One region of the Lysinibacillus sp. FSL K6-4013 genome, then DNA from elsewhere that is predicted to be linked to it. Evidence: predicted binding sites of a transcription regulator. Region 1 holds the regulator's gene; the other holds the start of a gene.
The links. Region 1 encodes LexA, which represses DNA repair genes until DNA is damaged. Its sites were predicted from a motif close to CGAACATATGTTCG; they were not measured.
Positions count from the first base shown of each region.

Region 1 (3,427 bases):
AACCCTCTAAGCGTTATAGAAATTTCTTCAAAGGTAAATCCACGTTTGCGTAGCTTTACAATTTCATCTACAGGTAGATCTTTACGCTCCTGCCCCTGCGGATTACCTCTGTTGGATAAATTATTTTCAGGACGATAGCCGTTTTCTACAGCACGTCGCATACCTCGTCGTATTTTAGCATTATGAATTCTACGCTGATATTCCTCTACAATCGCTAAAATTTCTAGCAGCATCGTGTCCATTTCATTTAATTGAACTGGGCCAGCATCACGCATAGAAAAAACATCCGTTGCTGATTTTTGTAATAAATGCAATACAGCCATTCTTGCATTGCCTCGTCCTAAACGAGTTTCATCTTGTACAAAAAGGGCATTAATGTTTTTATCTTTTATGAAATCAAGCATTTCTAGTAAGCCTGCACGTTCTACATCATAACCACTATGCTGATCTTTAAACACGCCCTTCACCGCATAGCCTTGCTCCTTAGCATAGCGCAGCAACTCTTCCTGTTGACGCTCTAATGAGGAGCTTTGTGTTTCTTTTTCAGTACTTACGCGACAATAGACAACAGCCGACAGTTGATTATTTATCATTGTTCATTTCTCGCAATTTCGATAGTATTGATGGGACTGGCTTGATCACTCACTACAGGAATAACTAGAGATTTTCCCGCTACAATTTTAATATCTGCTAGTTCATTTTCCGTTTTTACAAGCTTTATCCAATCATCAGTACTCATTTTACCACGATATTGCTCCGCTAACGACCACAAGCTATCCCCATGTTCGATTTGGATTTCTGCGTAACTAACTTTTCCTGGATCAGTAATGTAAAGGTATGCTGCAAATAGTAGGCAAGCTCCTAATAAAATTGAGATATGTGTGTTTTTCTTAAACCATGTCATAATCATTACCCCTTTTTAAGAATGTTTGTTCGGAATGTATGTTCTCATAATAAAGCGAACAAACGTTTTTGTCAAACACTTTTCGAACCTATGTTTGCATACATGTTCGCATTCTGTTATACTATCAAATAAGAAGATTGATTTTAGAAAAAAGAGGTGAGCACTCATGAAAAAAGTTTCGAAAAGACAAGAGGATATTTTAGCTTTCATTAAGGAAGAGGTACGAGCTAAGGGATATCCGCCATCAGTACGTGAAATTGGTGAAGCAGTTGGACTTGCTTCCAGTTCAACTGTTCATGGACATTTAGCTCGATTAGAACAAAAAGGCTTTATTCGTCGAGATCCAACAAAGCCACGCGCAATTGAAATTTTAGAGCCTGAAGAATCCATCCAAAAGCAACAGGTGATCCATGTCCCACTTGTCGGGAAGGTTACAGCTGGTTCTCCAATTACAGCAATTGAAAACATTGAAGAATACTTCCCATTACCCGATACGTACGGCACAAGTGAAGATCAATTGTTCATGCTAGAAATTATGGGAGAATCAATGATTGAAGCCGGAATTTTAGATGGAGATTTAGTCATTGTAAAACAAAAGGCAACAGCTAATAACGGGGATATTGTTGTAGCTATGACAGCTGAGGATGAAGCAACTGTAAAACGCTTCTTTAAAGAGAAAAATCATTTCCGTTTACAGCCTGAAAATTCTTCTATGGAACCTATTATTGTCGATCAAGTTTCTATTTTAGGACAAGTTGTAGGTCTTTACAGACGAGTACATTAACTATTAAAACAGGTTTTGAGGATTATGTTCCTTCTAAGAGCATGTATCCTCTTTTTTACGCAAAAAAAGAATCCACAGACGATTGGATTCTTTGTACAATGCCCTCTAAGCTTCCTTCTTAAATTTTAAGCTAGCTTCAACAAAGGCTGAAAATAGCTTTTGAGCACTCTCATCTCCTGCTATGGCTAGTTCCTCAGGATGCCACTGAACAGCCAAGCAAAATGGCATTTCCTCATGAACTACAGCTTCGATAATACCGTCATTTGATTTTGCCGCTACTTTTAATTTTTCAGCTAATACATTCACCGCTTGATGATGGAATGAATTCACTGCTATCTTCTCTTGTTCAACGATAGTCGCTAATAAATTATCAGCAATAATCTGTACAGTGTGGGTAGCTACAGCTCTACCTGATTGCTGCATATGTTGGAGTAATTTAGTGCTAAAATGATCACTATCAATATCCTGATATAAGGTACCACCTAATGCAACATTTAGTATTTGAATCCCTCGACAAATCCCGAAAATAGGCATCTTTCGTTGGAATGCGGCTTCAATTATTGCTAACTCCACTGTATCACGCGCGGGATGAATTTTTCCAAGTTTTAATGAAGGCTCAGCCCCGAACAGAAATGGGTGCACGTCATGACCCCCGGATAATAATAAACCATCTGTAAGGGCTAAAATCTGGGCTGCCTCTTCTTCTACTCCAATTGGAATAATCAGTGGAATTCCACCAGCATCAATAATACTTTTGCTGTAAGCAGCATTTAATCGAGAGGATAAATCATCCTCCACAAAGGCTGTAATACCAATAATCGGTTTCACTTGCTTCCCTCCACATTCTTGAAGATTGAACAATTACCAAAAGCCTAAATACCAATTGATTAATAGATCGCCATAGAAATAAACAATGACTGCGGCCAATGCAATAGATGGCCCAAATGGAATGGGTGTTTTTCTCCCTTGTTTGTTCTTCGATAAAACGGTAATCCCGACAATCATACCAATCACTGCAGCTAAAAAAAGCGTTAATAGTGTATCAATCGTACCCAGAACGAGACCAATTAAAAAGAATAATTTAATATCGCCTCCACCCATGCCACCGTTAGATAGCACAGCAATGATATATAATATGCCAAAACCGACGACAGCACCCACAAGAGAGTCCCACCACGGTGTTAATGGTGACAGAACTCGTCCAATAGCTAGCAAAGGTAAAAAGAATATTAATACCTTATCAGGAATTAGCATATAGGCCAAATCTGACACAACGATAATAACTAATAAGGAAATAAAAAAGAACGCTACTATCAATTCTATGCCCCAGCCTAGCTGCCAATAAGCAAAGGCAAATAATACACCTGTCATTAATTCTATGAATGGGTAAACCCAAGAAATTTTATTGCCACAACTCCGACATTTTCCTCCTAAAAATACATAGGACAAAACGGGTACTAAATCAAGCACCGTTAGTCGTCTCTGGCATTTCGGACAATGTGAAGGAGGATGTACAATCGATTCCTTCTGTGGTACACGTAAGCCAACTACATTATAAAAAGAGCCAAAGATAAGTCCAAATAAAAAAATAAAGATCGTATAAGCCATTTCCAATTTCATGTCCTCCTAAACCAATAGGCGCCCATACAAATGAAGTATGGGGCGCCTATCAATAAAGTTTATTGTTGTTCTTCGTAATAGAACGTCGTCACTTGCACTGTTGCCTTTAACGTAAGATC
Region 1 is NZ_CP152031.1:1,314,783-1,318,209, reverse strand. Features, by position in the region: gene MHB39_RS06220 (recombinase family protein) at 1-593, opposite strand, end outside; gene MHB39_RS06215 (LysM peptidoglycan-binding domain-containing protein) at 590-904, opposite strand; gene lexA (transcriptional repressor LexA) at 1,071-1,688, shown strand; gene MHB39_RS06205 (gamma-glutamyl-gamma-aminobutyrate hydrolase family protein) at 1,794-2,516, opposite strand; gene MHB39_RS06200 (prepilin peptidase) at 2,550-3,302, opposite strand; gene MHB39_RS06195 (hypothetical protein) at 3,368-3,427, opposite strand, start outside.

Region 2 (3,427 bases), 1.2 Mb from region 1:
ATCCTTGGCACTTCTTGTACTTGTCACAATCCCCTCAGCGAAGCCATCCAATAAAATAACCGTTTCACCATTGAGAATGGCATTGTAGAGTGTTGTGAAATGCTCAATATTCGTCACATCGCCTACCGTTAAATAGGAATTCCGAACATATTGGTTAATTGTCGTTATTTCAATATCTTGTTCTTCTTCAATATTTGCCATCAGTTTATCGATAACAGAATCAGAAATAGTCGTTTTATCCGATAAGCCATCAATGGAAATAATGGCAAGGCTATGTGGTTCAGCTTCTCCAATCCTAATTTCACGTATAATAATATCATTACTATGCCCTAGTGACTGTTGAATGATTTTGATATTTTTAGATAGGGAAGTATACAATAAATCGTTCTGGGATGGGGAGGTCTCGGCATTGTTATACATGGACATGTGTGTTTTCCTCCTCAAATGGTCGTTCATTACCTATAGAGTGGACAATTTATTGGAGAGATAAACGAAAAGGGCATGAAAAATCTAGCTATTTGTGGCAAAATTACATCCTTTTTGTTTTGGAATAAATAAAAAAACAGTCTGTCCTTTCAATACTTGAAAGGACAGACTGCTTTATGTACGATAGTCGTATTGTAATTCATCTTTACTTGTATCAACATCAACATGTAAATTGTGATCGTTAAAGAACCAAAGATCTTTCTCATCAATGTAATAGATGACACCATCAATTTCTGTCTGCACACCTATGGCAATGGGTTCCTCACGTGTCATTCCCAGCGAAAAGCCTTCATGAAACGGACTAGAGCCACCATAACGTGCATAAAAACGAATTGTATCACCCGGTTCAACTTCCATTTCCTGTTTGAACCATTGTAGGGCTTCATCTGTCAATGCAATATTCATTTCAAATGCTCCTCTCTTCCTACAGCCATTTTACCTTTGGTTCGGTGCCGTTTTTAATACGTGCAATATTGGCACGGTGACGATAAATAATAAAGGTAAATAAAAAGGCTACCAAGATGCCTAATGCAAAGTCACCTGTAATAAAATAATAAACGATTGCATAGATAAGCGCTACTAAAGCGGCTATCATCGATGTTAAGCTGACGATTTTTGTGATTTTTAATGTCACAATAAAGGTAATAAATAGTAGGACAAAGAGTGGCCAAGAATAGCCTAATAATACACCCGCTGATGTTGCCACAGCTTTCCCACCACGGAAGTTGGCGAAGATCGGGAACATATGACCGATTACGGCGACAAGCCCCAGTAATAAAGAATGGAGTGTAGTATCAGAGAAAACGGGAAGTGTCACGAGTAAGACAGCGGCAGTCCCTTTTAAGACATCCATCACCGTAACAACAATACCTGCCTTTTTCCCTAACGTTCGAAAAGTATTGGTCGCACCAAGATTACCGCTTCCGTGTTCACGAATATCGGTGTTATAAAAAATTTTGCCTATCCATAATCCAGAAGGTATAGAGCCGATTAGATAAGCACATAAAATAATAAGTCCATTGATCATAGCTGGACTCCTTTCATTCATAGTCCATCACTTGGTACTAATAGTTTGTATCAAGTATTTTACACTTTTTCTTGCTAATCTACAATGTTATGAAGGAGATTTCATTCGAAGTCTTGAATTCAATACAAAAGAGAATCTATTAGCGAGGACTAGGCTTTTAGACATAAATTTGTAGGAAGCGATAAAACCTTTTTAAAAATATAGGCAAAATGGCAATTTTGTCAATCGCTCATTCCTTTGGTAGAATAGAAGTCTAACTTTAACCAGTTTAATCGCAAGGCACGAGGTAGTGTGTGCTACTATTTGCAAGCAACACAAATTTATTTTGCAACTATGTAGGCTTCAAGGCGTCAAATGATGTTGGAAGCTAGAAGCAGTCTGCCTTGCTTAAATACCAATTTTAAGCAACTGTTGAAGATGTTTACTATTAATAAATATGATCAAAACTGTGAGCAAATTTTAAAATTTTATTGGACCTGTCGCTAACTATTGACAGGAAATGCTATTATTATTAGGATGAGAACATAAATAGAACATGTGTTTGTTTTTTGGAGGGGAATTTTTTTGACGAATAAACAGTCACCTAGCGTCTATAATGATGACGCTATACAAGTATTAGAAGGATTAGAAGCGGTACGCAAACGACCTGGCATGTATATCGGTTCGACGGATGGCCGTGGACTTCATCACCTTGTGTATGAAATCGTAGATAATGCGGTGGATGAAGCACTGGCTGGCTTTGGATCTCATATTATTGTCACAATTCATAAAGATCAAAGTATGAGTGTACGCGACTTTGGCCGTGGGATGCCAACCGGTATGCATAAAATGGGTAAACCGACACCAGAAATTATTTTTACTGTGCTACACGCTGGCGGTAAATTTGGTCAAGGTGGCTATAAAACAAGTGGTGGTTTACATGGTGTTGGTTCTTCCGTTGTGAATGCGCTCTCAACATTTTTAGAGGTGACAATCCATCGTGATGGCAAAAAGTATCGACAACGCTTTGAGCATGGTGGACATCCTGTCACAACACTTGAAAATATTGGGCAGACCAAGCAGACAGGAACGCTTGTTCATTTTCTACCAGATGAAACGATCTTCTCTGTCACAAAATTCAATTATGATACGTTAGCGGAACGATTACGTGAATCAGCCTTTTTATTAAAGGGCTTAAAAATTGAATTAATTGATGAGCGCGAGGAAGGCAAGAGCGATGTGTTCTTTTATGAGAATGGCATTGAGGCTTTCGTTGCGTATTTGAATGAGGAAAAAGATGTCCTTCATCCAGTAAAATATGTAGAAGGCGTACAGGATGACATCGAAGTAGAGTTTGCTTTCCAGTATAACGATGGTTATTCGGAAACGATTTTATCATTTGTTAATAATGTTCGTACACGAGATGGTGGTACACATGAAACGGGTGCAAAGGCAGCATTGACGCGTGTCTTTAATGAATATGCAAGAAAAATTGGCTTGTTAAAGGACAAGGATAAAAACCTTGAGGGGACAGATATTCGTGAAGGCTTAGCGGCCATTGTATCTGTTCGTATTCCAGAGCACTTACTACAATTTGAAGGACAAACAAAGGGCAAGCTTGGGACAAGTGAGGCTCGTTCTGCAGTAGATAGTGTAGTGTCTGAGCAAATTTTGTATGTGCTAGAGGAAAATGCAGAATTATCAGCTTCTCTTGTTCGTAAAGCGATTCGAGCGCAGCAAGTACGTGAAGCAGCTCGTAAAGCACGTGAGGATGCACGAAATGGCAAGAAAAACAAAAAGGGTAGTACGATTCTATCTGGAAAATTAACGCCAGCTCAGTCACGTAATGCGGCAAAAAATGAGCTGTATTTAGTCGAGGGTGATTCTGCTGGTGGCTCTGCTAAACAAGGTCGTGACCGTACATTCCAAGCGATT
Region 2 is NZ_CP152031.1:2,492,766-2,496,192, reverse strand. Features, by position in the region: gene MHB39_RS12365 (spore germination protein) at 1-426, opposite strand, end outside; gene MHB39_RS12360 (HesB/YadR/YfhF family protein) at 601-891, opposite strand; gene plsY (glycerol-3-phosphate 1-O-acyltransferase PlsY) at 911-1,513, opposite strand; gene parE (DNA topoisomerase IV subunit B) at 2,078-3,427, shown strand, end outside.
Region 2: a site for LexA is predicted at 2,044-2,057, ahead of parE (DNA topoisomerase IV subunit B). Genes of this name have one in related genera too.